One region of the Desulfovibrio porci genome, then DNA from elsewhere that is predicted to be linked to it. Evidence: predicted binding sites of a transcription regulator. Region 1 holds the regulator's gene; each other region holds the start of a gene.
What was found. The regulator sigma-54, encoded in region 1, starts transcription at its own class of promoters, with help from an activator protein. The targets are predictions, from matches to a motif close to CTGGCACGGNNNNTGCTT.

Region 1 (7,862 bases):
ACTCCACTCACTTCAGGCCATATGGAAGATTGGCCAGATGGAGTTCAGCGCAAAAAATTGTCAGGCTCGCATCCAAAAATGGATAACGAGCTGAGAGCAGCAGCCAGACACAGGTACCTGGAAATTGTTCGGCAATGAAAAAATTTGGGAGGCTGTCTTTGCGACCTTTGGTCGCAATCAGGTCGCAAGAAAGGAAAAGGGGATACGCCCAAAAGAGACGTAACCCCTTGATTTAATTCTGGTGCGCCCGGCAGGAATCGAACCTGCGGCCTACAGCTTAGGAGGCTATCGCTCTATCCAACTGAGCTACGAGCGCGTTGCCCCCTTGTAGGGGCTCTTGGTGCGCATGTCAAGAACAGGTCCTAGCAGATGCATGCATGTCGAAACAATGGGCGACTGCGAAAAGCGATGGAAAGTCGTATGGCTTCAGAACAGTCCCTTCTCTTCGACCCAGATCAGCAGAGCCAATGTTCCCAGACTGCCGACCAGCACCATATAGGCGCGGTGCGTGCGCAACGAAAGCACCGCCCCCATCAGGGCCGCCGCATAGAGCATGGGCCAGTTCAGCACCAAGAGCTGCGGCAGGGCCTGACGCGCCGTCAGCACGGCAAGCAGACAGAACAACAAGGCGTAGCACAGGGCATACAATAAAAACTGCAAGAAAGCCCGAAGCAGCGCGACGCGCAACACCGCACCCGCAGGCGCAAGCGTAAAGCCGTCACCGGCGCACCAGGCTTCAACCCTGTCCACCAGCCGATTTTCATGAATACGCAGACTGCGTTCCAGAAAAGCGCCCAAGTACGCGGCCAGCATGACCAGAATCAGGGGCAGCAACAACTCTCCCGGCTGATTCAGACCGAAATGCACGGCCAACGGAAAAAGCAGCAAAAAGCTCAGACTGCCGAACGGGGGCACGACGCTGCCCAGTTCCAGCACATCCAGCCAGAGCAGTTCAAGAATAATGCCGAGGGACAGGGCCAGAGCCCAGTCAGAAGTACAGATGCCCGCGATCAGCGCCAAACAGAGGGGTCTGTCCAGCAGGCCGACAATACAAGATGAGCGCACCGCCCCTGCCAGGACAAAAAAAAAGCGTATGGAAGCCCTGTCTGCATCAGCTCAGAGAAGTTGATCATAAGAGCCTCGCACGTTTTCAGTGGGCACGCAGCGAAAGTCCAGTTGCACAAGATGTTGTCTGATAATGCGCAAATCTTCCCTGTCCTGCGTGGAAAGCGCCACATGGGGCAGCAACTGCAACTTATCAGGTCCGTAATGCAGATTGCCCATATTCAGCACCGACATTTCAATGCCGTCGTCGCAAGCCCGGCGGGCGTCCTGGCAATTGGCGAACAGCACGAAACTGTCTTCACCGCACTTGTCCAGCGTGGCCGCCAAATCGCGCACAGGGACAAAATGGGTGGTTACGCGTTGGGGAACAGCCAGTTCCACAATTTGCTGGCGCAGCATATCCGCAGCCAGTTCGTCATTGGCCACAATCAGATGTCTGGTCCCGGTATACGGCAGCCAAGCCTCGATCACCTGACCATGCACCAGGCGGTTGTCCACACGAAACCACATATATCAGTCGCCCGCTTTGTCGCGGGCTTTGTTCCGCAGCATACTGCCGGCCACAACAATGCCCTTGGCCCCGGCCTCGCCGGCAAGCTGGGCCAGTTCATCCAGCTGTTTGTCACGTGACGTGAAAACTTTCAGCAGCATGGGCAGATTGACGCCCGTAACAACTTCCACCTTATGGCTGCCCAGCAGGGAAAGCGCCAGATTGGTGGGCGTGCCGCCAAACATATCCGTAAGGATGATGACGCCCGCCCCCTTGTCCAGACGCTGAGCCGCATCGTCCAGGCGGCGTACTGTTTCGGAAACTTCATGCGCCACATCAACACTGATGGAGCTGCAATCGCTCAGCGGCCCCAAAATAAACTCGGCCGTGCGCAACATGGCTGAACCGTAGTCCGCATGAGAAACCACAATTATTCCGACTTGTGTCGTCTTGCTTTCATCCGTCATGGCATTCCTCGCGGTTCACAACCTGCCAGCTTTTTCAGCCAAGTTCAAGGTGCCGGTGCTCCAGAGAGGCCGGATAGTCCGCCTGGCGGAGCGCCTGTGACAATTCCTCGGCCATGGCAACGGAACGGTGCCGCCCGCCGGTGCAGCCCACGGCAATGGTGACGCGATAGCGGCCTTCGGCCTCCATCAACGGCAGCATAAAAAAAAGCAGATCCAGCAATTTTTTGCGGAATTCCACAGCACTGGACGAGGCGAAAACATAGTCGGACACGACCTTGTCCTTGCCGCAAAGGGGACGCAGACCTTCCACAAAATATGGATTGGGCAGGAAGCGCAGATCGAAAACCATATCCGCTTCGCGGGGAACCCCATATTTGAAGCCAAAGGAAATCACATTGACGCGGATGGCGCGCAATTTATCCTTGTTGCCGCTCCAGCGCTTCTGAATGGAGCGCCGCAGGTCATGGATGGAAAAACGTGAGGTATCGATGACCAGATCCGCCATTTCCCGCAAGATGCGCAGGCGGTTACGCTCGGCGGCAAGGGCGGCTTCAAGGCCCATGCCTTCGCGTTCCAGCGGATGCGGGCGGCGGGTGGTGGCGTAGCGGCGCATGAGCTCCTGCGCGTCGGCCTCCAGAAACAGCAAAAGCGGACGGATGCCCTTGGCGGCCATGGCACTCAGGGCGTCGTTGATTTCATCCAGAAAATTGTTCTGGCGCATGTCCATGCCCAAAGCAATGCCTTGGAAATGGCTCATGGAAGGCCGTTCCATCATGCCGACCATTTCCGGAGCCAGGCTCGCGGGCAAGCCGTCCACGGCAAGATAGCGCAAATCTTCAAAAACCTGCAAGGCAGTACTTTTACCGGCGCCGGAGAGACCGGTGACAATACAAACCTGCACGGCGCGCTCCGGAACGACTCTGGGAGCGTCCGCGGACGAATCCGCGCTGGAAGGGCCGCGGCGGGGTGGTTGTGGCGTGCTCATGACATATGCTTCGCGGAGAGCCGCCGGGCCGAAATACGGGTCCGGCCCGGCGGATAAAAATATGGATCAACCTACAGCACGGGGTCGATCAGGGCGTAACCGCTGGTGCGCCGCCGGTAGACCACATTGACGCGGTTGCTTTCGGCATTGAGAAAGACCAGAAATTCACTACCGATGGAATCCAGCTGCATCAGCGCTTCATCCAGATGCAGCGGCTTGGGCGCGAAACGGTCTGTGCCCACCACGGTCTGGTTTTCCTCGGGCTGGGCTTCCAGGTTATAGGTAAAGACATCCACCTCGGCGTTGCGGGCCTTGCGGCGCTGCTCCTTGACCCGGGAAACCTGCCTCTTGATCTGAGCTTCCACCTTGTCGGTCACAAGGTCGATGGCCGCATACATATCGGAGGTTTGCTCCGTAGCGTTAATGTGCAGGCCTTCGCCGCTGACGGTCACTTCGCAGCGATGACGGAACTTATCCACCGTAAGCACGACATTCACTTCCAGACCGGCGGACTTGCCGTAAAAACGCCCCAGCTTTTCCATGCGGCGGCGGGCATACTTCTTCAGGTGATCGGAGGCCTCGAAGTTCTTGAAGGCGAAAGAGATATTCATGTTTCCTCCTTGGGATTGCAAAGCACCGCTGCGGGATCAGAAGTGCTCCTTGCGCCGTGATGACGAGGGAATGTCCAGCGCCGTACGGTATTTGGCCACCGTACGCCGAGCGATATTCACTTTCAGGCGGTCCTTGAGCATCTCGCCGATGCGTTCGTCGCTCAGAGGAGCCTTGGGGTCCTCATCGGCGATGAATTTCTTGATCAGGGCCTTGACGCTTTCCGAACCGACCTGACTGCCGTCATCCAGCTCAAGACCGCTGTTGAAGAAAAACTTCAGTTCGAAAATCCCGTGGGGTGTGGCTACATATTTATTAGTGGTGATCCGGCTGACCGTGGATTCATGCATGCCGATGTCGTCGGCGATGTCCTTCAGGATCAACGGAGCCAGCTTGGTGACGCCGTCTTCGAAAAAGGGCTGCTGATGGCGCACAATGCTCTCCACCACCTTGTACAGCGTGCGTTGGCGCTGATACAGGCTCTTGATCAGCCAGGAAGCCGAGCGCATTTTTTCCGCGCAGTATTCCTTTTCCTTGTCCGAGGAGGGCCCCATGTCCATGTGGCAGAGCGAGGAGAGCTGCAATTGCGGCAGCCCGTCCTCATTGAGCAGAATGATGAATTCAGCGCCCATCTTGTAGACAAAGACGTCCGGACTCACGTAGGTGGGTTCGCCGCCGCCGAAACTCGCGCCGGGCAGCGGGTCAAGGCTCTGGATGATGTCCAGATATTCCTTGAGTTCCTCCATATCCAGCTTGAACTTGCGCAACAGCGGCTTGTAGCGCTTAGCTTCCAGATCCTCCAGGTGGGATTGGACCAGCTCCAGCAAAATGGGATCGCGATCGTAATTCAGGCTTTTCAGCTGGATCAGCAAGCACTCGCGCGCATCACGCGCGGCCACGCCGATAGGATCGAAAAACTGCACCCGCTCCAGCACGGTCCGCACCTCGTCGGGCGTGGACATGGTCATCTCCGCGATTTCTTCCAGCGTGGCCTGCAAATAGCCGGAAGAAGCCAGATTGCCGATAATGACCTCGCCGATTTCCTTCTGCGCGTCGGTCAGAGTGGAGAGGCGCAACTGCCAGAGCAGATGACCTTCCAGGGTGGGCTTGGCGGCGTAGCGGGCTTCCAGAGGAGAAATTTCTTCCGCCGCTTCAAACTCGCGCGGCTGCACCAGTCGGGGGGTACTGGCGAACTCGCCGAGGTAATCCTCCCACGAGGCGTCCTTGGCCAATTCCTTGTCATAGACTTCCTCTTCAACGCCGTCCCGGCGCTCGCTCTGCGCGGCCGGATCGACAGCGTCATCACCGGAAGACTCTTCAAGAAAAGGATTGTCCAGCATCTCCTGCTGCACGGTTTCCAGCAGCTCCAGGCGCGAAAGCTGAAGTAGTTTGATGGCCTGCTGCAGTTGCGGCGTCATAACCAGCTGCTGGGCCAATTTCAATTGCTGACGAAGTTCCAGTGCCATGCCTGCTCTTTTACGCTGAAGAGATGAAACGTCTGAACGGATTTCTTATTTACAAGAATTGTGCCATACGCTGAAAAATTATGCAATAGCCGAAGTCTGCGGGTGTAAGCAGGGAATAGGCGCGCCCCGCTGTTTTTCCCCAGCCGCCAAGGCGCCGCCCCAAGTACGCGAAAAAGGGAGGCGGAATGCCTCCCTTTTTCGCGCTTCAAACCGGGTAAAATCCCATGCTCAGGCCTTGGATTGTTTTTTGGCCGCCTTGATGAATTCGCGGAACAAGGGGTGGGCATCCATGGGGCGGGACTTGAATTCGGGGTGGAACTGACAGCCCAAAAACCAGGGATGGTCGGGCAGTTCCATGATTTCCACCAGGGAGTCATCTGGGGCCGTGCCGCTGAAGACCATACCCTTCTGTCCCAGAATTTCCTTGAAGGCGTTGTTGAATTCGTAGCGGTGGCGATGCCGCTCATCGACCATATCCTTTTTATAGGCTTCGTGAGCCTTGGTGCCGGGCTGCACCTTACAGGGATAGGTGCCCAGGCGCATGGTTCCGCCCTTGTCGCTGCTGGCGTCGCGCTTTTCCACATTCTTGGTGCGGAAGTCGAACCACTCGGTCATCAGATAAATGACCTTGTGGTCCGACAGGGGATTGAATTCCTCGGAATTGGCATCCTCCAGGCCAGCCACATGACGTGCGAACTCAATGACCGCGCACTGCATGCCCAGGCAGATACCGAAGAACGGCACGCGCTTTTCGCGGGCGTAGCGGATGGCCGCGATCTTGCCTTCCACGCCGCGATAGCCGAAGCCGCCGGGCACCAGAATGCCGTCACAGCCCTTGAACACCGCGGCCGCGTTCTGCTCGGTCACGTTTTCAGAATTGACGTAGCGCAGTTCGACGGCCACCCGGTTGGCCACGCCGCCGTGGATCAGAGCCTCGTGCAGACTCTTGTAGGCCTCTTTCAAATCCACATACTTGCCCACAATGGCGATGGTCACCTTGCCCTGCGGGTTGGCACAGTCGTGGACCAGCTTTTCCCAGGACTCCAGATGGGCGTTGCGCGCGGGCAGACGCAGCATGATGGCCACTTTCTGGTCAAAGCCTTCTTCATAGAACTTAAGGGGCACTTCATAAATATTGTCCACATCCACGGAGGAAAAGACCGCGTCCTGGTCCACATTGCAGAACAAAGCGATCTTCTTGCGCATTTCCTGAGGAATGCTCTGTTCGCAGCGGCAGAGGATAATATCCGGCTGAATGCCGATGGAAAGCAGTTCCTTGACGCTGTGCTGGGTAGGCTTGGTCTTGTGCTCGCCGGCACAACGCAGATAGGGCACCAGGGTGAGGTGGATGTTCAGGCAGTTGTCGCGCCCCAGTTCCGAGCGCAACTGGCGGATGGCCTCCAGAAAAGGCAGGCCCTCAATGTCGCCTACCGTGCCGCCGATCTCAATGATGGCGACGTCCGGCGCGCCCTCGCCCTCGGCCAGGGAAAGCACGGTCTGCTTGATCTCGTCGGTGATATGCGGGATGACCTGCACGGTGGCGCCCAGATAATCCCCGTGACGTTCCTTGGCGATGACATGGTTGTAAATGGCGCCCGAGGTGGTGTTGTTCTTGCGCGACATGGGCACGTTGAGGTAGCGCTCGTAGTGGCCCAGATCAAGGTCGGTTTCAGCCCCGTCGTCGGTCACGAACACTTCGCCGTGCTGGAAGGGATTCATGGTGCCAGGATCCACATTGATATAGGGATCCAGCTTCTGAATGGTCACCGAAAGGCCGCGCGTCTGCAGCAGCGCGCCCAGCGAGGCGGCCGCCAGGCCTTTGCCCAGTGAAGACAACACCCCGCCCGTCACAAAGATAAATTTGGTTTTCATGTCCTCCCACCTGTTTTGCTTGAATGCGCAATTCCGTGTATCCGGCTGCTGATACACCGAATTGTTTTTTTTGGCTAGCATTGACTAAGTCCGGCAAGATACGTAGTGTAATTTTCCCTTTTTCAGCACACGCCCCACCTTGTGGCAGGGGCGTTTGCCCGGATCGGGCGTCTCGCAGGCTGCTCCAAGGAGGCTCCTCCCGCATGGTTACGGTCAACACACTGGTTATCACCGGCTACGGCACCAATTCGCATCTGGAAACCGCGCACACGGCCCGCCTGGCCGGTTCCGACAGGGCCGACGTGGTGCATTTCTCCGATCTGGTGGCGGGCGACGTGCGTCTTGCGGACTACCACTTCCTGATTTTTCCGGGCGGCTTTCTGGACGGCGACGATCTGGGCGCGGCTCAGACGGCGGCCATGCGCTGGCGCTATCTGAAAGACGCGGCGGGCACGCCGCTGCTGCAAAGCCTGCGGGATTTTCTGGATCAGGGCAAGCTGATCCTCGGCATCTGCAACGGCTTTCAGCTGCTGGTCAAGCTGGGCGTGCTGCCTTCTCTGGGCGGAGTCCGCTTTGAGCGTCAGGCATCTCTGGGGCACAACGACTCCGCGCGCTTTGAAGACCGTTGGGTGCATCTGCTGCCCAATCCCGACAGTCCCTGCGTCTTCACCAAGGGCCTGCCCCTGCTGGCCATGCCCGTGCGCCACGGCGAAGGCAAGCTCGTCCCCCGTGACGCGGAATGCCTGCGCCGTATTGAGGCCGAACAGCTCATCGCCCTGCAGTACGCCGATCCGGAAAGCGGCGCTCCTACGCAGGAATATCCCCTTAATCCCAATGGTTCGCCGTTGGCCATTGCCGGTCTTACGGACCCCACGGGCCGCGTGCTGGGTCTCATGCCCCACCCCGAA
Region 2 (7,862 bases), on a different contig from region 1:
GGCGTTTATTCCTGAGTAAAACGATAGAGCCGCACGGCCAGGGGCTGGATATTGTCCTTGCTCATGGCCGAAACGACAAAGGCGTAGTCCCGGCTCTCGCCCGCCGGGGGGCAGGGGCCGCGGTAATGGCGGGTCAGGCCGCCCTCGGGGATGACGCCCGAACCGTCGTTGGCCCAGGTGCCGCCGCCGAAGAAACGCTCCTCGTCGCCGTACTCCACCAGGCGCACGTCAAAAGACTCCGTGCCGGCGGGCATGTCGGTGACGAGAATTTCAGGAGAGATGCGCGAACAGCGATGCACGTCGCGCAGGGTGACGGCAATGGACATGCCCTGCTCTTCCTCGACCTCTTTGGCGGCGCAGGCGGGCAGCAGCAGGGCGGCGAAAAGCGCGGGCATAAAAAGCCGCGCCGTTTTTGCGAAGACATTCAGACGCATTCAGAGCCTCCAGTGGAGATTGCATTCTCTAGCTCGACAAAGCTATAACCAATAGTCATGGCGAAGACAACAACCATCAGGAGTCGTTTATGTCAATTCTTGCCGACAGCGTAACCGGATACCTGGGCAACGCTTCATGGATCCGCCGCATGTTCGAGGCGGGCGGCCAGCTCAAGGCGCGCTTCGGCGCGGAGAACGTCTATGACTTCAGCCTGGGCAATCCCGACCTGCCCGCGCCGCCCGCCGTGGCCGAAGGGCTGCGCGATTTCGCCGAACACGCGGGCGAACCCTTCGCCTTCGGCTACATGCCCAACGGCGGCTTTCCCTGGCTGCGCGAAAAACTGGCCGCACACCTCAGCACCGAACAGGGCGTCAAGCTCACGGCCGACGACGTGCTGCTGAGCTGCGGCGCGGCGGGCGGGCTGAACGCTTTTTTGCGCGCCGTGCTCAATCCCGGCGAGGAAATGATCAGTTTCGCCCCCTACTTTGTGGAATACGGCTTCTACGTCGCCAACCACGGCGGCACGTTCAAGGCCGTCATGAGCCGGAAGGACACCTTTGCCCCGGATCTCAAGGCGCTGGAGGAGGCCATCAGCAAAAAGACGCGTGTGGTGCTGATCAACTCCCCGCACAATCCCACGGGCGTGATCTACAGCCGCAAGGAACTCATCGCGCTTGCCGACCTTCTGGAAAACAAAAGCCAGGAATACGGGCGGCCCATCTGGCTGGTGGCTGACGAGCCTTACCGCTTCCTGGCGTACGACGGCGCGGAAGTGCCCTCGGTGCTGCCCCTCTATCCCTATGCCGTGGCCATCAGCTCCTTTTCCAAAAACCTCTCCCTGCCCGGCGAGCGGGTGGGCTATGTGGCCCTCTCGCCCCGGCTGCCGGAAAAAGCCGAGCTCATGGCCGGTCTGACCCTGACCAACCGCATTCTGGGTTTTGTCAATCCGCCGGTCATCGGCCAGCACATCATGGCCAAAGCCCTGGGCAGCCAGGTGGACCTCTCCGTGTACGCGGCCCGGCGCAAGGCCATGGCCGAAGTGCTGCGCGAGGCGGGCTATGATTTCCAGATGCCCGCGGGCGCGTTCTACTTCTTCCCCAAGGCCCCGGGCGGCGATGACGTGGCCTTTGTGAACCAGCTGCTGGAGGAACGCGTGCTGGCCGTGCCCGGCTCGGGCTTCGGCTGCCCCGGCTATTTCCGCCTGGCGTTCTGCGTGGACGAAAGCGTGATCCGCAACGCCGCCGACGGCTTTGCCAAAGCCCGCGCGGCCGTCAAATAAGGAAGCGGGCATGATTCGGCATCCTTTCCCGTCTCTCGTCGCCGCCGTTGCGCGCCGCATCCCGGCGGCCCGGCGTCCGTTGGTCCGCGCCGTGTTCTGCGCCGTGTTCTGCGCCCTGCTTTATGCCTGGCCGTGCGCGGCCCAGGCCAAGGACATCAGCGCGCGGGAAGCGGCGGCTCTGCTCCAGTCCCCGCCCGCGGGACTGTTGATTCTGGACGTGCGCACGCCCGGCGAATTCCGGCAGGGACACCTGCCCGGCGCGCGCAATATGGACTTCTTCGGCGGCCGTTTCGATCTGGACGCGGCGGCCCTGCCCAAGGATCATCCTGTGCTGCTCTACTGCCGCACGGGGCAGCGCTCCGCCGGAGCCGCCGAGGCGCTGGAACAGGTCGGGGTCAAAAACATCCTGCACATGAACCAGGGTATTGAGGCCTGGGAAAAAGCCGGTCTGCCCCTGGAAAAATAGACAGCGCGCAAACGCCAGGGGCTGTCTCTAAGATGAATTTTGTTTCCTGGCAAGAAAAAAGCCGTTCGCGGGCCGGGGATAGCACTCTTCCGGTACAGACCCGGGCCGCGAACGGCTTCTGACACAGTCCAGGGGGCAAAAGACGCTTTTGAGAGGCCGCCCCTGTGTCGTTGGCACGGATACTGCTTCATAGGGGGCGGGGAGGAAGATTTTTCCTCTTCGCCCGTTTTTTACGGGCAAGGTAACTTTAAGAGTGCCAATTCTTAAAGTTAACCCGTTCCAGGAGGCAGCAGCGTGAACTCGGCACTGTACATCGGCGCCACCGGCATGAAGGGCCTGAGCCAGGGCATGCAGGTGACCAGCAACAATCTGGCCAATGTCAGCACCATCGGCTATAAGCAGCAGGGCATCCTGTTCTCCGACCTGATCTCCACGAGCCAGGCCGGTATGGGCGAATGGTGGAACAACCAGGAGAACTCACGCGTGGCCCTGGGCCAGACCGGCAAGGGCGTACAGGTGGACTCGGTGCGCACCATTTTCAAGCAGGGGCCCATGGAGTCCAGCAATACGGTCACGGACATGGCCATCAACGGCAAGGGCTTTTTCCAGGTGACTGACGGCGTGAGCCTCTACTACACCCGGGCGGGCGACTTCCGTCCGGACAATGAGGGCGTCTGGCGCACCCCCACTGGCCTAGCCCTCAACGGCTACAAGTATAATGAGGACGGCAGCCTGGGCGACCTGCAGGAAGTCAAGATCGACAAATTCGGCACCATGCCGGGCAAGGGAACGGCACGGGTGGACCTGACCATGAATCTGAACTCGGGCCAGGACAATGCCGTAAACGCGGACAACCCCTATTTCGGCCTGCTGGGCCTCTACAATGCCACGGCCGCCAAGCCGCTTTCCAGCGGTTCATACAGTTACGCCCAGGGCATGACCCTCTATGACGCCGAAGGCAACGCGCGTACGGTCACGGCCTATTTCGACGGCGCGCCCGACAGCACGTCAGGTTCCATGATCGAATTTCTCATCGCCGCCGGGGCTTCCGCCGCGGGCAAGACCGATGCGGACGGCAACGTCATCCCGCCTTCGCCGGGCGACGGCCTGTTGATGAGCGGCGTGCTGCAATTCGACGCTTCGGGCCGCCTGACGGGCATGTCCGCTTTCACGCCCACAGTGGAAGGCAGCAAAAATCTGGCCGACTGGCAACCCGCCGAACTGAAGGACGGCCTGCCCCAGCTTACCCTGGACGGCGCGACCATGGCCGTGAACTTCGGCGTCAGCGCCGCCGGAGGCTGGCAGAACGCTCCGGCTTCGGCGGCGGATGTGGGCACGGACCAGAGCAAGCTGCCCTCCATGGGGGCGGACGCCGTGCGCGCTAAAGACGCCACCACGGCCTACAACAGTTCCTCGCCCACCGGCGCCTACAAGCAGGACGGCTATGCCGAAGGCGTTCTGAGCGCCATCAGCATCGGAACCGACGGCACGGTGGTGGGCCGCTATTCCAACAGCCAGGATCAGAACCTCTGGCAGATTCCGATCTGCCGCTTCACCAGTGAGGACGGCCTGCGCCGCGAGGGCGGCAATCTTTTTTCCGCCACGGACGACGCCGGCCAGATGGACATGGGCGTGGCCGGCACTGAAAACTACGGCGCCGTGAACGCCTATAATATTGAAGAATCCAACGTGGATATGGCCACGGAAATGGTCAACATGATCATCACCCAGCGCGGTTTCCAGTCCAACAGCAAGGTGGTGACCACGGCGGACCAGATGCTCCAGAAGGCCATGGAGCTGAAGCGCTAGGCTCAGCCCTTATTACATCGCCGTCCGCGCGAACTTTCACGCCGTGCCGGGAATTCCGGACGCCGGCTGCGCCGTTTCTCCGGCGGCCGCGAGAGGGTCCGGCCCGTAAAGGTTGGCCCCCCGCACGCCCCGTTGCAAGGTCATCCGGAGCAGGACCAAAGTATACACGCAGTTCACCAGCAGCAAAAAAAGCGGGATGCCGGGATCACCGCGCATCAGGCTATGTTCCGCCGCAAAGCCGGAAAAGAACTGCACGAGCGCATAGCCCGCCACCCAGCCGCCGCTGTGACCGGCATCATGCAGACGGCGCACCAGGACTGCCAGGCCCGGCAGCAACAGGGGCAGCAGCGCGATGCCCGCCAGCAGAAAAGGCTGGTCGGCGGCAAAACGCAAAAAGACCATGAACGGGGAGGAAAAGAGGTCCGGGTTTTTGCTTGCCAGCAGGCGGAAAACGCGCGGCGGCGTGTACAGTGAAAAGCACAGAGAGACGAAAATAAGCTGGCCCAGGGCGAAATACCAGTATTCGGCGCGACAGGCGCGACCGCGAAAGCCGACGTAGTTGCGCAGCACGCAGCTTTTGAGCGCCGTGGGAAAGTCCATGCCCGCGCGGGGCGCGGGCGCGCCCGCGGAATCCGGCGCGCCCGGCGCCGGTCCGTAACGGTTGGCGGCGTTTGTGCCCTTGCGCATCAGGCAGACTCCCAGGCCGATTACGGCCGGCAGGCTCACGGCCAGCCGTGCCAACTCAGGATGAAAATTGAACCGGTGCGGATCGACGCCATAGAGCCCCCAGAGGGCGTCCAGAGGAGTTTGAAAAAAGATCTGCGCCTGTTTTGCGGCGTTTTGCACCACGATCAGCAGCAAACGCGGAAGCTCGAGATTCAGCAGAAAACCCGCGCGCAACGGGATTCCCGTCCAGAACATCCAGACCAGCCAGAACGCCGCCCCGCCGACGGCCGAAGAGATGAGCATCCCCCAAAACCAGGCTCCGCTGCGGCCCGTATCATGCAGACGGCGGATCTGCGCGCCCCAGGCGGGCAGCAGTAAAAGAAGGAATACCGGGGCATGCGCCAGACGGAGAGCAAATGCGCACCCCCACGAATCCCTGCCGAGAAACAAAGCCAGCCGGAAAGCTCCCTCGACCAGCACGCAGAAGAGCAGAAACCACCAGAATTCGGAACGGCCGGCCCGGCTCTGGAAATCGGCGTATTTTGTGGTCAGGCAGACTTTGACGGCGGTAAAGAACCCCATACTCACCTCCGGCTAACTATGTCCCAGCGGCGCGCGGGCGCGGGCGACTCTGCCACGATACACGCCGCTGCCGCCTTCGGCAACGCCGTGGGCCGCCCCGGCATATTTTGCCGCTGTCCCGATCTGCGCGCCCCAGGGCAGGCGTATCGAAAAATCTTATTTTATTGACCCGGTAGCTCGAGAGACGGACAAAAAAGGGCAAAGCCACTTTTCTCCGCCGTAACGAAGCCCAGGCGGACGGCTGATGTCGGGAGAATACTGCGCCGGCCGTTGTCGCGCCGGCGGCTTGTTTGAGCCGTTCACGGCGAAGCCTTGTTACGGAACAAAACAGCATCGCTACGGACAGCGACAGTGACTTCCCTGGACATAATTTCGCGTAACCAATTGCTGTCTTTATCCGTACGGCTCACAAGCTCACCTACGGCTAAAGCTCCTGCGTCGCAACGGCTGAAGCAAGATTTTCCGGCGCGGGCAAAAAAAATGGCGCTTTTTGCGCGGAGACCGAGCGGAAGGCGGCCCAAGGGCTGTGCCGTTGGCGACTTACGGGCATCGAGAGCAGAGATGTACTCAGGCACGTGAGCAGCAAACAGCGCCGGATGACGCCGCCGGCGCCTAACAGGCTGGGACGGATAATCACGACAAATAACAGACCGGCAAAACTGAAATCAGCCGCGCCCGCCCCGGCTTGCGCGTCTGGAGCCTTCTTGCCCGCAAAAGCGCGATGGGCTATCGTGAACAAATGCACTCCATACCGCGCTATGCGCCGAAACTCTTTCTGCCCGCCGACCTCTACGGCGTGACCGGCTGGCCTCTGGCCCAGAGCCTTTCCCCCCTGCTGCACAACACCGGCTTTCAGACCCTGGACATTCCGGCGGTCTATCTACGCTGGGAAGTGCCGCCGGAACGCCTGCCCGCCTTTGTGGACAGCGTGCGCCTGCTGGGCATCCGGGGCTGTTCGGTGACCATACCGCACAAAATGGCCCTGCTGCCCCTGCTGGACCGGATCAGCGAGCAGGCGGAACTGGCCGGGGCGGCCAACACCATCTATTGGGACGGCCAAACCCTCTGCGGCGACAATACCGACGTGAGCGGCTTTCTGACGCCCCTGGCGGACGCGCCCCTGGAAAACACGGACGCCCTGCTGCTGGGCGCGGGCGGCGCCGCCCACGCCGTGGCCGCCGGACTGCGCCTGCGGCGCTGCCGCAAGGTCTTTGTGACCACGCCTTCCAACCGCAGTCATCTGCCCCTGGCCGAACGCTTCGGTTTTACGCCCGTGCCCTGGGAGCAGCGCCACGACGTGCCCGCCGGGCTGATCATCAACACCACGCCTCTGGGCATGCGCGGCAAGCATGAGGGCGAAAGCCCCTACGACTTCAGCCTGTCCGCCACCGCCCATGTCGCGGACACGACAAACGCGGCCGACGGAAAGGCCTATGCTGATACGGCCGGCATAGCCTACGACATTGTGTATAATCCGCTGGAAACCCGTTTTCTGCGCGAGGCGCGGCGGGCCGGGCGGCGTTGCGTCACGGGCCTGGACATGTTTTTCGGCCAAGGCGACGCCCAGTTCCGGCTCTGGACCGGCAGGTCCCTGCCCCCCGAAGCCCGGCAAAACCTGGAAAAGGCGCTCTACGGCGCGCGATGACGCATAGTCACACGACGGATACACCATGAACATTCTGATCCTGCACGGCGTCAATCTGAACATGTTCGGCAAGCGCGATCCGGCCCATTACGGCACGGCCACGCTCACGGACATCGACGCGGCCCTGGCGGACCTGGCCCGGGAGCTGGGCGCGGGCCTCGTCACCTTTCAGACCAACCACGAAGGGGAGATGGTGGAGCGCATCCACCGCGTCCCGGAGGAAGACATCCAGGCCGTGGTCATCAACGCCGGAGCCTGGACCCACTACAGCTACGCCATCGCGGACGCTCTGGCCATTCTGGCCGTGCCCGTGGTGGAGGTGCACATGTCCAACGTGCACGCGCGCGAAGCCTTCCGGCACAACTCCGTGCTGGCCCCGGTCTGCGCGGGCAGCATCGCGGGATTCGGCGTGAACAGCTATCTTCTGGGCCTGCGAGCCGCCTGCGGTATGGCGTAAAACACACGTGATACCAGGAGGTTGTGAAAGAAAAGATTTTATATTTGACTTTCTCCCGTCAGCACCTAGATTTTTACTATCTTCTCCTGTAGATACAAAAAAATTTGACTTTCATCCGCTCCTGTCCTTCAGCTTCTAACCAGAGAGTTGTCATGAACGACGCCATCAACCTGAGCCGGATGCGCGACGCCGCCTTTACGGCGGAAGTGGAGGCGCAAAGCGGCCAAAACGTGTCCACCTGCTACCAGTGCGGCAATTGCACCGCCGGCTGTCCGGCAGGCTTTGTCTACGACCGGCAGGTCAACCAGATCATGCGCGGCGTGCAGCTCGGCCTGAAAGACGAGGTGCTTAATTCGCGCTCCATCTGGATGTGCCTGTCCTGTTCCACCTGTTCCCTGCGCTGCCCCAACAATATCGACGTGGCGGCGGTCATGGAGACCCTGCGCCACATGGCCCGCAAGGAAGGCCGGGTGACCGTGCCCAAGGTGGAAAAATTCTGGTTCTCCTTCCTCGACACCGTGCG
Region 3 (7,862 bases), on a different contig from region 1:
ATATCTGCCTGATTCCGGGCACAGATGTCCTTATCGGCACCGGCGTCTATATCGACAGCGTGCAGGCCGAGCAACAGCGCATCTCCGCCCTGGTGGCCGAGAACAATGACCGCTATGCCATGTACCAGGCCTGGATCTGTCTGGCTATCGTGGCTTTGATAATTCTGGTGGCCTGGTATGTGACGCGGGTCATCTGCTCCCCCTTGCGCCAATTGACCGGCGCGGCGGATGAAGTGGCAAAGGGGCACCTTGATACCCAAATCAAACTGCATCCGCGTAGTCCGCGTGAAATCCGCGCTCTGGATGCGTCGTTGGGTCAGATGATCGGCAATCTGCGCGAACGCATTGACGAAGCGGCCCAAAAAACCAGCGAAGCCAACACCGCCGTGGAAAAAGCCAGGATTGCCCAGAACGAGGCCGAAAAAGCCCGCCAACAGGCCGAGAGCGCCAAAAAAGACGGCATGCTGGCCGCCGCCAACCGGCTCGAAGGCATTGTGGATATCCTCTCCTCCGCCTCCACGGAGCTTTCGGCCCAGATTGAGCAGTCCGACCAGGGGGCCAACGAAGCCGCCGGGCGTGTCTCCGAAGCGGCCACGGCCATGAACGAAATGAACGCCACGGTGCGGGAAGTGGCCCGCAACGCCTCCGCCGCTTCCGCCGCCTCCGCCGAAACCAAGGTCAAGGCTCAGGCCGGTTCAAATATTGTGGAAAAAGCCGTGCACAGCATCGGGCAGGTGCGCACTCTCTCGCTCGAACTCAAGGACGATATGGGTCAGCTCAATGAGCATGCCCAGGCCATCACCCAGATTATGAACGTCATTTCGGACATTGCCGACCAGACCAATCTGCTGGCCCTCAACGCGGCCATTGAAGCGGCGCGGGCAGGTGAAGCCGGGCGAGGCTTCGCTGTGGTGGCCGACGAAGTGCGCAAACTGGCAGAAAAAACCATGGCCTCCACCAACGATGTGAGCAACGCCATCCGTTCCATCCAGGAAAGCACGTCCAAGAGCATGGAATCCGTGGACAATGCCGTGAAGCAGATTGAGCAGGCCACGGACTACGCCAACCAGTCCGGCGCGGCTCTGGAGGAAATCGTGACCACGGTGGACGCCACGGCGGATCAGGTCAACGCCATCGCCACAGCCAGCGAGGAACAATCCGCCGCCAGCGAGGAAATCAACCAGTCCGTCCTGCAGGTCAATGATATGAACCGACAGATCGCTGTAGCCATGGGCGAGGCGTCCAAGGCCGTGACGGACCTTTCCGTCCAGGCCCAGAAGCTTACGGGTCTGATTCAGGAAATGAAGCAGGACTGAAGCCCCAAGCCTTACATGACGGTAAAACTCCGGCGGAACCTCTGGCTCCGCCGGAGTTTTACCGTTGCCTATATCTCCGCCCGCAAGGCGTCCGCAATCCGCAGCCGACGGGGTGCGGATGAAAACCGCATCGTAACGGCGGGGCGTGTTCAATGCAGTCGCTATCGCCATCCGTTGCAATATTGTCTTGAGCCGTAGCACAGCTTCGCCGCGCACGGCATCGCGCCAACGCCTGGCGCTGCCGCCGGGTCACCCCAGCGTCCGACGAATGAACGAATATCTTCCTCTACAAAAAGCTCTAAGGGCGGGAAGCCGCCAGACTTCCCGCCCTTACGCTTCGCGCTGCTGCCGTCCGTTGCGGCGGACAGGCGCTGACGCTACGCGCCCCACGGCCGCAGGGCCGCAGGGGGGCGGGAGCGGGATAAGTTCATCTTCCCCCCCGGGATGAGACCTTCCCCGCTCCCAACACTCGATCTACAATCCTAGTGCGCCCAGAGCAGCTCAGAATACTTGGGCAGCACCCACAGGCTGTCCTCCACCAGCCTTTCTAAAGTGTCGGCATGGACGCGGCATTCGGTCATGGCGGTCAGAATGCTGTCGCGCGCTTCCTTGGCCTGTTCCAGAGCGTCCTGGACGCCCTGGGTCTTTTCCACGGCCTTTTCCAGCTTTTCCACGCCGGTCTGCAGGGCCGTGATATGGGTATGCAGAAGTTTGAAATAACCCTCCTCGCGCGCGGCGGACTTGTCGCCCAGCACGGCGCGGGTCTTGAGCACCGCGTCGGCGGCTTTGGTCTGGGCTTCCAGGCACTGCGGCAGCACCATGGAACGCACCATGTTGACCATCAGATTGCCTTCGATGCAGAGGGTTTTGCCGTAATTTTCCAGCAAGATTTCCTGGCGGGCCAGAATTTCACGCTCGCTCAGGATGCCGTGCCGCAAAAAGACGTTCATCACCTCAGGGTCGCTGTAGTGTTCCAGGGCGGCCACGGTATTGTTATAATTGGGCAGACCGCGTTTGGCCGCTTCCTTGGGCCAGGCGGCGGAATAGCCGTTGCCGTTGAAAACCACCGGCATGTGTTGCTTGAACAGCCGGGGCAGCAGATCCTGCAAGGCCGCATTGAGCTTGGCGCCGGCTGAAATCGCGGCCTCCAGCTCGGTGGCGATGTCATCCAGGGCGCAGGCCACGGCGGCATTGAGCGCGATGTTCACCGGAGCTACTGACTGCGAGGAACCCACGGCCCGGAACTCGAACTTGTTGCCGGTAAAGGCGAAGGGGCTGGTACGGTTGCGGTCGGAAAGATCCACGGGCAGGGGCGGCAGCGTGGAAACACCCACTTCCATGACCGGGCTCTTCCTGTTCCTGGCATGGCTGCCGTGGATGATATCGTCCAGCACCTCCGTGAGCTGTTCGCCCAGATAGACCGAAAGGATGGCCGGGGGCGCTTCATTGGCTCCCAGACGGTGGTCGTTGCCCGCCCCCACAGTACCCAGGCGCAGGGCCGTGCTGTGCTGGTGCACGGCACGCAGCACGGCGGCCAGAAAGACCAGGAACTGCGCGTTGTCCTGCGGCGTGGTGCCGGGGTTGAGCAGGTTCTGGCCGTCGGAATCGCACATGGACCAGTTGTTGTGTTTGCCGCTGCCGTTGACTCCGGCAAAGGGCTTTTCGTGCAGCAGGCAGACAAAGCCGTGCTTGCCGGCCATATGCCGCATCATGTTCATGGTCAGCATATTGTGGTCGCAGGCGATGTTGGCCTCTTCATAGACCGGCGCGATTTCAAATTGACCGGGGGCCACTTCGTTATGACGGGTCTTGGCCGGAATACCCAGAGCCAGCAGTTCGTTTTCCACGTCCTGCATGAAGCTCATGACCCTGCCGGGAATGGCTCCGAAGTAATGATCTTCCATTTCCTGGCCCTTGGGCGAAGGCGCGCCCAACAGGGTACGGCCCGCCAGCATGATGTCCGGACGCAGCACGGCCAGATTCTTGTCCACCAGAAAATATTCCTGCTCCGGTCCGACCATGGCCCGCACGTAGCCGGCCGAAGTGTTGCCGAAGAGCTTCAGGATGCGCAGGGCCTGCCGGGACAAGGCGGAAATGGAGCGCAACAGCGGAATTTTACGGTCCAGGGCCTCGCCGGAATAGGAATAGAAATAGGTCGGGATGTGCAGGGTCGCGCCGTAGGGCTGGTGGATGATGAACACCGGCACCGAAGGATCCCAGGCGGTATAGCCGCGCGCTTCAAAGGTAGAACGGATGCCGCCGGACGGGAAGGACGAGGCGTCCGGTTCGCCGCTGATCAGCATCTTGCCGGAGAACTCGCTGATGACCTGTCCGTCGGCCGAAGGCGCGAGAAAGGCGTCATGCTTTTCCGCGGTCAGGCCGGTCATGGGATGAAACCAATGGGTATAATGGGTTGCGCCGTTTTCAATGGCCCAGTCTTTCATGGCGTTGGCCACCACGTCGGCAATTTCCGGATTCAGGCGTTCGCCGTCACGGATTGTTTTGGCCAGCTTGCGATAGACGTCTTTGGGCAGACGCTTGCGCATCACGGCAAGGCCGAAGACATTGCGTCCGAAAATCTCGCCGGCCTCATGCGACTTTTCCTCCTGGCTGGAGGGAACCACCGGCGTTGCGTCAACAGCCTTGAATACCGCCTTGTTGCGGGGGGAACTCATACCATCGTCTCCTTTCATTTCAAAAAATATGAATGCCTACAGCGCGTCTTCGCCGCGTTCGCCCGTGCGGATGCGCACCGCGTCCTGCACGTCGCTGATGAATATCTTGCCGTCGCCCACCTGGCCGGTGCGGGCCGTGGCCACCACGGCATTGAGCACCTTTTCCAGGGCCTCGTCGTGCAGCACCAGTTCAATCTTGATCTTGGGCAGGCAGTCCACCTGCATGGTGGTGCCCCGGTAGACTTCGGTATGACCGCGCTGGCGGCCGAAGCCCCTTATTTCCGAATAGTTCATGCCGTGAATGCCCAGCTTTGAGAGCTCTTCCTTGACCCTCTCCAACATGCCGGGCCGGATGATGATTTCCAGTTTCTTCATGAGATGTCCCCTTCGCCGCTTGCGGCTTACAGCGAATAGCCACGTTCGTTATGCTCACTCAGGTCCAGGCCGACATATTCCGCTTCAGGCGCCACGCGCAGCCCCACAATGGCATCCACGACGCAGAGCAGAAGACGGCTCACCACATAGACGAAGACCCAGGTGCCCAGCACGGAGATGAACTGTACCCAGAGCTGATGTGGATTGCCGTAAAACAGACCGTCCACCTCGTTGATGGCCGCACTGGCAAACAGGCCGGTGGCAAGCGCGCCCCAGGTGCCGCCCAGACCGTGGATGCCCACCACGTCCAGCGCATCGTCATAGCCGAACCTGTTCTTGAGCAGCACGCCGCCATAGCAGACCATGCCGCCTATAAAGCCGATAAGCATGGCGGGCAGCAGGCCCACAAAGCCTGCGCCGGGCGTGATGGCCACCAGACCGGCCAGAGCTCCGGAAATGGCGCCCAGGCTGGTGGGCTTGCCGGTGCGCTTCCATTCCACCAGCATCCAGCCGAGGATGCCGCAGGCCGAGGCCAGATGGGTGGTCAGCAGGGCCTGACCGGCCAGCGGACCGGCGGACAGGGCGCTGCCAGCATTGAAGCCGAACCAGCCGAACCAGAGCAAGCCGCCGCCCAGCAGGGTGAAGGGCAGATTATTGGGTGTGAAGCTCTGCGGACCTGTGGACAGCCGGGGGCCGAGGGCCTGGGCGCAGGCCAGCGCGCCCGCGCCGGAAGCCATATGGACCACCGCGCCGCCGGCGAAGTCCACAGCGCCCAGCTTGGCCATCCAGCCGCCGCCCCAGACCCAGTGGGCCATGGGCGCATAGGCGAAGATCATCCAGAGGCCGGAGAAGAGCAGCATGGCCGAGAAGCGGATGCGCTCGGCGTATGCGCCGGAAACCAGTGCCACTGTCAGAACCGCGAACATACACTGAAAGGCCACAAAAACGGTGTGCGGAAGATTGGAGGCCGCCGGAGCGGCCGTGCCCTCGACCCCGTTCAGGAACAGATAGGAAAAATTGCCGATCAGGCCGCCGACATCCTCGCCAAAGGCCAGGGTGTAGCCCACAAGAGCCCAGAGCACGGTAATCAGACCCAGACTGGCGTAACTGTGCATGTGTGTGGAAAGCACATTGCGCGCACGGACCAGACCACCGTAAAACAGGGCCAGAGCCGGGGTCATCAGCATGACCATGGTGGCGCAGATAATGATAAAAGCCGTATCCGAAGCGTTCATCCCAAAACTCCCTTATGGCCGCTGCCGCCCGCAACTTCCGTCGCGTCGTCTTCCCGGGAACGACATGAACCCGGCATCTGCGGCGGCCCTATCCGGCCAGGCAAAAACTCCAGAGACGAAACCGGCGCCATGGTTTCTCCCCGACGCGACACATGTCGCGCCTCCCATGTGCCTTAAGGCACAATCCATGCCAGGACCGGATGGCAAACCGAATGGCTATATATCTATTTAATTTTGCACAATATTTTTTTGATATATGCGGAGAGGGGATACAGCGGGCGGCTTGCGGAAGGCTCTTTTTTCAACAAATTTGTCGAAAAAAGAAAAGGATTCTCCCACCAATCCGGGCAGCGGGAGAATCCTTCTTGTGAATATTATGTAAAATCAATATATTATATATTGTTCTTTTAAATCTACAATTTTGTCATTTTTGCAACATTCTGAGTTGAGCGCGCAACCCAAAGCCAATTTTCAATGTGAAACAGCGCCCTTTCACCCCGGTTATGCGCTGGGTGCGGGCCGCCGCCGCAAAAACTACATTTTGGATGATTTACATTCAGGCGTCACTATCAACGGGCGGCATACCCTTGCGGGCGGGGCGAAAGGTTTTGTAACTGATGCCGTATTTTTTCAGGCGCAGGGCCATGATCCGCTCGGTCAGTCCCAGACTGGCCGCGGCCCGGCCGATCTGCCCCCGGCTGGATTCCAGGGCTTCCACAATGCAGGCCCGCTCCAGTTCATCCAGACGCTCCTGCAGACTGCCGGCCAGGCCGGGCCGAAGGGCGCAACGGTCATCGCCGCCATGGCCGCCACAGTGCACGCTGTGCAGAGCCGGAGGCAGATGCTGGGGCAGCACCAGATTTTCGCGGCCCAGCAGCAGTACGGCGCGTTCCATGACGTTCTCCAACTCGCGGATATTGCCGGGCCAGTCATAACGCTGGAGCATGTCCATGACGGCCAAGGAAAGGCGGACATTCTTCCGCCCGTTGGCAGCCGAGTATTTTTGGATAAAATGGCTGGCTAGGGGCAGGATATCCTCGGGACGCTGACGCAGGGGCGGCAGAAAAATGGGAAAGACATTGAGGCGGTAAAACAAATCGCGGCGGAAGCTCCCCTCCTCCACCATCCGCTCCAGATCGCGGTTTGTGGCGGTAATGAAGCGCACGTCCACATGCAGGGTCTCCATGCCGCCCAGGCGTTCAAAGGTGCGTTCCTGCAAAACGCGCAACAGCTTGGCCTGGGTCATCAGGGAAAGTTCGCCCACTTCATCCAGAAACAGCGTGCCGCCGTGCGCCAGTTCAAAACGCCCCTTGCGGGTGGCGTTGGCCCCGGTAAAAGCTCCACGCTCGTGCCCGAACAGTTCGCTCTCAATGAGATTTTCCGGCAGGGCCGCGCAGTTGAGCGAAATAAACGGCCGGGCCGCGCGGGCGCTGGCCGCATGAATGGCTCTGGCGGCCAGTTCCTTGCCCGTGCCGGACTCGCCCTGCAATAAAACCGTGGTGGCGGACGGGGCCACCTGGGCTATCTGGGCATAAACCTTCTGCATGCTTTCCGAATTGCCCACAAAGCCCTTGGGCCGCAGCGAGGGACGGCTCTCCTCGTCCATGCGCCCCTGGGTTTCCAGAGCAGCATGTCCCAGCAGCGTGGCAATGATCAGCAGCAAGCGGACTTCGTCTTCCAGAGTGGCGGCATCGGCCAGCAGGTGATCCACGGAAAGCGCGCCCACCACATGGTTATTAAGCCGGATGGGCACGCAGATAAAGGAAATGCCCTCTTTTTTCAGATCGCGCGAACGGGTTTTGTTCAGAAACAGCGGCTCTTCGGAGACATCGGAAATATACATGGCACGGCCGCTCTCAATGACCCGGCCGGTGATGCCTTCGCCGCGCACATAGCGGCCGCGCTGGCGCTCCGCGGGCTTGAGGCCGTAGGAGGATTCAATGCGGATTTCGCCGGTCTGCGGTGACACCAGAGTGATGGCCCCGCGCATCATGTGCAGATGCCCGGCCATCAGGGCCAAAGCCTTGTCCAGAGCCTGCGCTACGTCGCTGGCGGCATCCATGAGCTGAGCCAGTTCCTGCAGCAGGCGAAGCTGGCTCTCACAGTGTGCGTCAACAGACTCCGGCGGCAGGGACGGAATAGCGGCAGGCGATAACAAAGGAGCGGAGTTGGCGCGGGGCATGAGATAAAATACCTCAGGCGGCGCGGTCTTGCAACGCTCAGGCAAAAGCGGCCACTCCCCCCTGTGGGAAGGGATGGAA
Region 4 (7,862 bases), on a different contig from region 1:
CAGGCGTGAAGCGCACCTGCACGTCGCTGTTGAGCGGATTTTTGAGTGCCGACGGACCGGAAAGAGGTACGGCCTGACCGGACAGAATCTCCACCTGGTCAGAACCGGCGCGCATGCCCGCCAGCAGGCCGTCGATAAGTCCCAAAAGGGCCACGGCCAGCAGCAAGGCGCTGACCTTGCCCACAAGGCGCTGCCGCTGGCGGGTCTGCCGACAGGCGTCCCAGAGAGGTGTGCTGAACTGTAAAGTCATGGCTTCTTTTATACGGGCAAGCGGTCATTGGGACAAGCAAAAAGCGCGCGGTGTTTCGCGCGCTTTTTGCCGCTGTTCGTTGTCAGCGGCGCCGATAATCCGCGAACAGGCGGAACCTATTCCCGCTGTAAGTGAGCGGATTTCGTGCATCCCGTTCGGCGAGTTCTTTGAAAACAAGCCGACAACGGCACAAACCCCGCAAAGCGGGGTTTGTCATCAGTCCGAGACGCGTGGAACGCCGCGCGCCTGCAAATTTCGCCGCATCCGGCTCTCATGCCCGGGGGCGCTCCTGTCGCGCGTCAGCGGGCCAGAAGACAATTGCCCCCTGCTTCTTCCTGCACGCGCCAGCGCACCAGTTGGCGGCCCTTGCGAGGCAGGTCGATCAGGCTTTCATGTTCCGCCGGGAAACGCCGCCGCACCAGGCGCGTCAGATAGAAGGCCCCGATCCAGACCGGTACGGTGATGCCGAAAAACCAGAAACAGAACACCGCTTCCGACGGCCACGACGACCACTGGGAGGCCCGGTACATGGACAGGAACACCGCCCCCAGCATGAGCAGGTTGGCCGCGATGCGGATCAGCACGACATACAGGGATTGTTTGTAGCTGTTCATGATATTTTTCTCCGTCCGCGCCGCGCCGCCGGACGGGGTTCAAGCCCCGTCCGGCGGATTACGGCGGATTGCCGGGTTTACTTCTGGAAGATGTTGGTCTTGCTCACGTTCATGATACGAATGGCCTGATTCTTGTCGGAATTGCGGAAGGCGATGCGCATTTCGTCGCCGGCCGTCCAGGTGTAGGGCGGCAGATCCAGCGCGGGCGCGGGCACCTTGAAGGTAATCAGGGCTTCCAGACGCCTGGAGTAAATGGTGACGCTTTCCTTTTCCTTGTCCACGATGGGGAAGGTCTTGCCCGCCACCTTGGGATGCTTGGCGCCAATGTTCTTTTCCACATCCGTGAACTGCACGGGCAGTTCCTTGACGCTCTTGGAAGCCGGATCATAGAGCAGCAGGGAGGACTTTTCCAGATCGACCATCAGACGGCCGCCCACAGCGGGGACCGGACCCATGTCGCGGGCTTCGGCGGGCAGCTTGTAGGTATGTACGCCGCCGCTGTAATGGGGATTGAACTGGTCGTGGGTCACGTCCACCACGATGGTCAGGGTTTTCGCGGCCGGGTCAAAGGCCACGCAACGGCCCTGTTCCACACCGCCGTCAAAGTCGCAGGCCGCGAGAGCAAAGGAGAGGGCCAGCACCAGCGTAAGCAGCAAACTACGTATTTTCATGGCTTGTCTCCTTCTAGTTGCCGGCGGCGTGTTGCTTCTTGGCCGCAAGTTCCGCCTTGGCGCCCAGGACCATCCGGATAGTGATGTAAATGGAGATGGCGCTCACGAAGCCCAGCACTTCAACAGTGGCCAGCGGGCTGAAAAGCCAGGCATACGCGGGGAATTCAGCCTGGAGGAGCTTGAGCACAACGGACATCAGGCAGCCGAGTACGGCCAGGCCGAACACGATGCGGATGCCGTAACCCTTGACGTACTTGGTGGCGACGACGCCGATCTGAGCGCCAATGGCAGCGCCGCAGAGCATGATGATGGCGGCCAGCAGTTCAACGCGGCCCTTGTACGCATAGGAGGCCGTGCCGTACAGGCCGGAGATGGCCACTTCAAAGAGGTCCGTGCCCACGGCGAGGTGGGTCGGGCAGCCGACCAGGTAGACCAGGGCGGGCATGCGGATCAGGCCGCCGCCGATGCCCAGGATGCCGGCCAGCCAGCCGGTGAAGAAGCTGACGATAATGGGCAGCCAGGCCGAGCAGGTGATGTTGGCATGCTTGAAGTGCACGACCGGGGGAATCTTGATGGCCTGAAGCTTGCTCCCCCAGTCCAGACCCACGGCGGTCTTGTCCAGATCCTGATGCTGAGCCTTGGCTTCGCGTTCCTTCTTGCGACGCAGGGCCACATCATGGAAGACCAGCCAGGCCAGCAGGATGAGCAGCACCACGTACAGCCAGCGCACGACCTTGTCCACGGAACCGATGCGTTCCAGCCACATGACCATCTGGGCGCCGATTTCCACGCCGATAACGGTACCGATCAGCATGGTCAGGCCCAACGCGTAGTCCACGTTGCCGAACTTGCCGTGCCGCATGGTGGAAATCAGCGATTTACCGGCCATCTGCGCCACGTCGGTGCCGATGGCGAAAGCCATGGGGAAACCAAGAATATTCAGACCCGGCGTCACCATCCAGGCGCCGCCCAGACCGAAGAAGCCACCGATGATGCCGACGCCCAAACCGAGGATAACCAAGCCGGGCCAGAAAATGCTCACGCCGGAAATGGGCATCAAAATATACAGCCAATCCATATCCGCCTCCTTTCCGGGCTACTTTTCAGCCAGTTCGCGGTGTTTGAGGTCAATGCCGATGTGGGACATGACGATGTCAGCGAGAAAGCCGAGAAGACAGCCGAGAATCGGGATGATGATCATGGTCAGAATGGCGAAGAAGAAATGGCTTTCATTATACATTTCCGCCCACCAATACAAAATGCCGTCCAGCTTGCGGGTGTCGGCCACGATGACCACGTCGGCCTTTTTCTTGGCCGCCAGCGCCACTGAGGGCATCAGTACGGGCAGCATCAGCGCGCAGCCCAAAATCCAGGTCCAAAGCCTGCGCATTTTCTTCATGGTATCCTCCACAATTGTTTGGTTCCCTTCAGGCGGCGCAGCCGCCGGTCAAACCACATGCCACTGCAATTTGTGAAAATAATAGCAAAGCCCGTGCCACTGCGTGATTTCAAAGATTTTTTTCGTATTATTCCAGCAAATCCCGCTCACAGCCTTGTCAAAAAGGTGTTTTTTTTCTATATTCGGCCCAGAGCTTGCGCTTTTTTGCGCAACCAAGGAGGAACATGCGCTTTTTTGGTTTCATCGTCGGCGGCAACTCCGTGGAAACCGCCTCCTTTTTTGTGAACCGCAGCCTGACAAGCCGCATGTTGCTGCTGGGCCTGCCCTTGCTGGCAGCGGTTCTGGCGCTGATTTTTTTCGTGACCGGCGGCAGCCTCGCAAATCTCGTCAATCGCGCAATAGCGCGCAACACACAATTACAGACCCAGGCCATGAGCCTTGCGCTGGAACAGATTCTGGTGGAAACGCGCAACCAGCTGCTGATTCTGGCCGCCGGCTCCATGGACCGGCAGGAAATGGCGCGCCGCCTCAAATTCCGCTCCCGCGCCGACGGCCTGCGTTACCGCGAAGTGGCCTTCATGGGCCTGACGCCTGAAAACCGCTATCTCCTTTTAAACTACGGCGGCGAGATCATCGCAGTGCCGCCCCATGTGGCTCTGGACGCCCCGGCCGGTCCCTTTCACAACATCAGTCCCGGTCAGCGGCCCGGTCATGTGAACGTAAGCCAGCCCCTGGAAGTGGTCTATTCCATGGTGCCCATTGACAAGTCGCTGCAAAGCCTGGCCTTTTATGTGCTGCGCTTTTCGACGCCCATTTACGACGCGGCCGGAAATTTTCAGGGCATTCTGATTCTCTCGCTGGATCTCAACGCGTTGCGCGACACCATGTCGCTGTACTCCTCGCCCGAGGCGCCCATCAGTGCCGGAGCGGGAACCAGAGTGCGCAGCCTTTTTTTCGATCAGGACGGCTGGATGCTTTTCCAGTCCGAAAACCTCGACAACGATTCCGGCGAAAAAGCCCTGCGTTCCGATGCGGTGCGGGCCGGTTTCCGCGGGGATTTCGGCCGCCCCGGTTTCAGCATGGCCTTTCGTCCCGGCCCGGAACATCTCAACTATTGGACCATGGTGGCCGAGGTGCAGGCGGGCCGCTCCGGCCGGCTTCCTCTTTCGGAGGTGGGCACGGCCTGGAATAGCGGCCAGATGCGGGTTGAAAGCGTGAGCTACGCGCCGGTGACCTTCATGCCCAATCCGGAAGGCCCGCGCGTGGTGGTCGGCGGGCTGGCCATGCTGGACAGCAGCTTTACATCCACACATGCGGGCATACAGCTGCTGAGCATTTACACCCTCTGTTTTCTGGGCGGGCTGCTCCTGCTGGGGCTGAGCCTCTGGTGGCTCGCCCGCAACATGGGCCGGAGTCTGAATCTGCTTTCCGGCGAGCTGCGCAGCCGCAATGAAGACGACAGCGCCGAGCCCCTGAATCTGCCCCCTCTGCCGCTGGAACTGGAAGCGATCAAGCAGAACGTGGACACCCTGCTTAACCGGCTGCGCCGGGCCAGGGCCGACCAGCGCTCCCAGGCGGCGGCGCAGACCGCCCTCTGGCAGCGGGAGGCCGTGGAGGACCTGCCCGACCCGGCGGATCTGCCGACCCGGGGTCTGGTGGGCGCTTCCCTGCCGATGCAGGCGCTGTATGGTCAGGTTCAGAAGGCCTCCCAGGTGCTGGCCGATGTGCTGATCGTGGGCGAAACAGGCACCGGCAAGGAACTGGTTTCCGAGTCCATTCACCGTCTGAGCGCCCGCGCCGACGGCCCTTTCATCACCATCAATTGCGGCGCTCTGGATGAGGCCCTGCTTATGGACACCCTCTTCGGGCACGTCAAGGGCGCGTTCACCGAGGCCAAGCAGGCGCGCAAAGGGGCTTTTCTGGCCGCCGAGGGCGGCACCCTGATGCTGGACGAGGTGGGCAACGCCACCCCCAAGGTGCAGCAGGCCCTGTTGCGGGCGCTCTCCACCCGGTGCATCCGTCCTCTGGGCTCGGACCACGACGTGCCCTTTGATACCCGGATCATCGCCGCCACCAACGCCGAACTACGCGGCGACGGGCAGGACGGCTCCTTTCGCGATGACCTGTACTACCGGCTGGCCGTCATTACCATTCACACCCCGCCCCTGCGGCAACGCAAAGAGGACATTCCGGCCCTGATGGTCCATTTTATGAATGAGGCCGTGAAGACCCGCGAGCCGGGCATGCCCAGAACCATTCCCCGGATCAGCCGGGGCGCATTGGAAAAGCTCATGCGCCACCACTGGCCCGGCAATGTGCGTGAGTTGAAAAATACCCTGACCAGAGCCTTGACCTTTTGCGACGGAGATCTGATTCTGGCGGAAAACATCCAGCTTGATCCCGGCGGCCAGCCGGTGAACGACACGCCGGACGGCAAGGCTTCGCGGGAAAGCCGGACGCCGGAAGAGACAAAAGGCGGAGAGCCGGACACGCACCGTGATCCGCCCGCGCGTCCGGCTCCGACTTCGGAGCAGGGCACGGGGGAAGCGCCGTCCGTCCCGAATCCGGACCAGCTCAACCACCGGCAGCGGGAACTGCTGCCGCGCTTGGCGGTATTGGGCAGCGTGAGCCGCCAGGAATATCAGAACCTGGCTGGCAAGGGCATTTCCATGCGCACGGCGCAATACGACTTGCAACAGATGGTGCGCCTCGGCCTGATGCGCAAGGAAGGGCGCGGCCCGGCCCAGCGTTACGTGATCGTGCAGCCCGGCGGACAAACACCGGCCGACAAAGGACGCCCCAGATGAACGCCGTACAGACATTGCGGAAACTGCTGGGCCTCGCGCCGCGCATCAGCCGTGAGCAGGCCATGGCCGCCTTTACCCGCCGTTACGCCTCCTTCAAGGAATTGTTGCAGGCCAATGCCGACCTGGCCGGCATTCTGGCCGGGCTGAACGCGGCCCAGCGCGGCGACCGCAGCCTGGAAACCAGGCAGGTGCGCAAGGAAGCGCGCCGGGCCATCCTTCAGTGCGAACGCATGGCGGCCTGCCTCAACGACATTTCCAATCAGCGCCATCGGGATCTCAGCGCGGCGGTGGAAGCTCTGGGCGGCCGTATTGAACGCGAGTTGGAGCAGCACGCGCGCGGCGACGTGACTTCCCTGACCCTGCCTCTCAGCGAGGTGGACGCCAGCATGGCCTACAGCGTAGGCGGCAAAAACGCCAACCTGGGGGAACTGCGCAACATGCTGGACATGCCCGTGCCGCGCGGCTTCGCCATCACCATCAAGGCGGGGACGCTTTTTCTGTTGCGCAGCAGCGGCCTGTTCAGGAATATTTACAGCCAGTTGCGGTCGGTGGACACCGAAAAGCCGTCCACCATCAGCGCGGCCTCCCAGGAGGTGCAGCGTCTCATCCTGGAAGCCGAGGTGCCTGACACGGTGAGCGACCCCATGCTGGCGGCCTGGGACGAAGCCTTCGGCGCGGAAAGCGACATTGTGGCGGCCCTGCGCTCCAGTGCCGTCGCCGAGGACGGGGTGCAATCCTTCGCCGGGCAGTACCGCAGCATTCTGGGCGTCAGGCGGCAGGACCTGCTCATGGCCTTCAAAAAGGTTATGGCCAGCCTTTTTTCCGAGCGCGCCCTGACCTACCGGGCCGCGCACGGCTATGCCCTGGACGCCACGGGCATGGGCCTCTGCTGTCTGGAGATGGTCAAGGCCAAGGCCGCGGGCGTGGCTTTCTCGCGTCATCCCGTGGACCTGCGCTCCAACTGCGTGCTGATCAACGGCCTCTGGGGACTGGGCGAAATGGTGGTGGACGGCTCGGGCACGCCCGATCAATGGCTGGTTTCGCGGGCCACCCGCAAAATCACTCAGGCCACCATCGCCCATAAGGAGACGCGCCTGCAGCTCGCGCGCACGGACAAGGGCGTGGAAAGCGCGCTGGCCGACGTGCCCGAGGAACTGCGGGACGTGCCCTGCCTCAGTGACGGGCAGGTGCGGCGGCTGGTGGAAATGGCCCTGGAACTGGAGCGTCACTATCAGTACCCGCAGGATCTGGAGTGGGCCGTGGACGAAGACGACCAGATCGTCCTGCTCCAGACCAGACCCATGGGCCTGGACAGCACGCCGGAGGAGAGCGCGGCCCCGGCCCTGAAGCATATGCGGCCCCTGCTGTCCGGCGCGGACGTGGCGGCCAAGGGCGTGGGCTGCGGCCCGGTGGTGCGGGTGCATCCGGATGAGGATCTGACCCACTTTCCGGAAGGCGCAGTCATGCTGATGCAGCATTCCTCGCCCAACGCCATGACCGCCATGCAGCGGGCGGCGGCCATCATTGCCGAAACCGGCAGCCTCACCGGGCACATGGCGTCCATCTGCCGCGAATTCGGCGTGCCCACGCTGATGAATCTGGCCGGAGCCACCAGCCTGCTCGCGCCGGGTCAAGTGGTGACCGTGGACGCCTTGTCGGGCCGGGTTTTTGACGGCGAGGTGCCGGAACTGCTGGCCCTGCGCCTGGCCCGCCGACGCCCTGGAGTGGATACGCCCGCCCTAGTGCTGCTGCGGCGGGTGGCCCCGTACATTCTGCCCCTGCACCTGGTGGACCCGCAGTCGGCCCTGTTCAGCCCGGCCAACTGCACCTCCCTGCACGACGTCATGCGCTACGCGCACGAACTGAGCTATTCGGAGATGTTTCTGCTCTCCGACAGCCTTTCCGAAAGCGGGGCGGGCGGCGTGGCCAGCCATCTGGTCTGTTCCGTGCCGCTGGACCTCTACATTATCGACCTGGGCGGCGGCCTGAAACATCCCGAAGCCTCCACAGCCAAGCCCGAAGACGTGACCAGCATGCCCTTCCGGCATGTGCTCAACGGCATGCTCAATCCCGCGGTACAGGCCAAGGGTCCCCGCCCGGTGAACATGCGCGGTTTTCTCT

Region 2: a site for sigma-54 is predicted at 2,351-2,368, ahead of FYJ44_RS08305 (flagellar hook protein FlgE). Genes of this name have one in related genera too.
Region 3: a site for sigma-54 is predicted at 5,778-5,795, ahead of FYJ44_RS05750 (ammonium transporter). Genes of this name have one in related genera too.
Region 4: a site for sigma-54 is predicted at 3,017-3,034, ahead of FYJ44_RS11920 (DVU0150 family protein). Genes of this name have one in related genera too.

The regions. Positions count from the first base shown of each region.
Region 1 is NZ_VUMH01000019.1:26,797-34,658, reverse strand. It holds tRNA gene FYJ44_RS13500 (tRNA-Arg) at 240-316, opposite strand; gene FYJ44_RS13495 (hypothetical protein) at 427-1,065, opposite strand; gene FYJ44_RS13490 (PTS sugar transporter subunit IIB) at 1,117-1,575, opposite strand; gene FYJ44_RS13485 (PTS sugar transporter subunit IIA) at 1,579-2,022, opposite strand; gene rapZ (RNase adapter RapZ) at 2,057-3,007, opposite strand; gene hpf (ribosome hibernation-promoting factor, HPF/YfiA family) at 3,079-3,618, opposite strand; gene rpoN (RNA polymerase factor sigma-54) at 3,655-5,082, opposite strand; gene FYJ44_RS13465 (CTP synthase) at 5,311-6,954, opposite strand; gene FYJ44_RS13460 (phosphoribosylformylglycinamidine synthase subunit PurQ) at 7,158-7,862, shown strand, end outside.
Region 2 is NZ_VUMH01000007.1:93,585-101,446, reverse strand. It holds gene FYJ44_RS08320 (YbhB/YbcL family Raf kinase inhibitor-like protein) at 6-434, opposite strand; gene FYJ44_RS08315 (pyridoxal phosphate-dependent aminotransferase) at 524-1,714, shown strand; gene FYJ44_RS08310 (rhodanese-like domain-containing protein) at 1,725-2,180, shown strand; gene FYJ44_RS08305 (flagellar hook protein FlgE) at 2,475-3,989, shown strand; gene FYJ44_RS08300 (DUF805 domain-containing protein) at 4,026-5,237, opposite strand; gene FYJ44_RS08295 (hypothetical protein) at 5,662-5,976, opposite strand; gene FYJ44_RS08290 (shikimate dehydrogenase family protein) at 5,977-6,882, shown strand; gene aroQ (type II 3-dehydroquinate dehydratase) at 6,908-7,339, shown strand; gene FYJ44_RS08280 (4Fe-4S dicluster domain-containing protein) at 7,492-7,862, shown strand, end outside.
Region 3 is NZ_VUMH01000004.1:163,265-171,126, forward strand. It holds gene FYJ44_RS05735 (methyl-accepting chemotaxis protein) at 1-1,316, shown strand, start outside; gene FYJ44_RS05740 (glutamine synthetase III family protein) at 1,799-3,991, opposite strand; gene FYJ44_RS05745 (P-II family nitrogen regulator) at 4,028-4,366, opposite strand; gene FYJ44_RS05750 (ammonium transporter) at 4,393-5,601, opposite strand; gene FYJ44_RS05755 (sigma-54 interaction domain-containing protein) at 6,158-7,663, opposite strand.
Region 4 is NZ_VUMH01000013.1:52,923-60,784, forward strand. It holds gene FYJ44_RS11900 (hypothetical protein) at 1-250, opposite strand, end outside; gene FYJ44_RS11905 (hypothetical protein) at 550-864, opposite strand; gene FYJ44_RS11910 (DUF4881 domain-containing protein) at 942-1,535, opposite strand; gene FYJ44_RS11915 (sulfite exporter TauE/SafE family protein) at 1,549-2,613, opposite strand; gene FYJ44_RS11920 (DVU0150 family protein) at 2,632-2,934, opposite strand; gene FYJ44_RS11925 (sigma 54-interacting transcriptional regulator) at 3,159-5,741, shown strand; gene FYJ44_RS11930 (PEP/pyruvate-binding domain-containing protein) at 5,738-7,862, shown strand, end outside.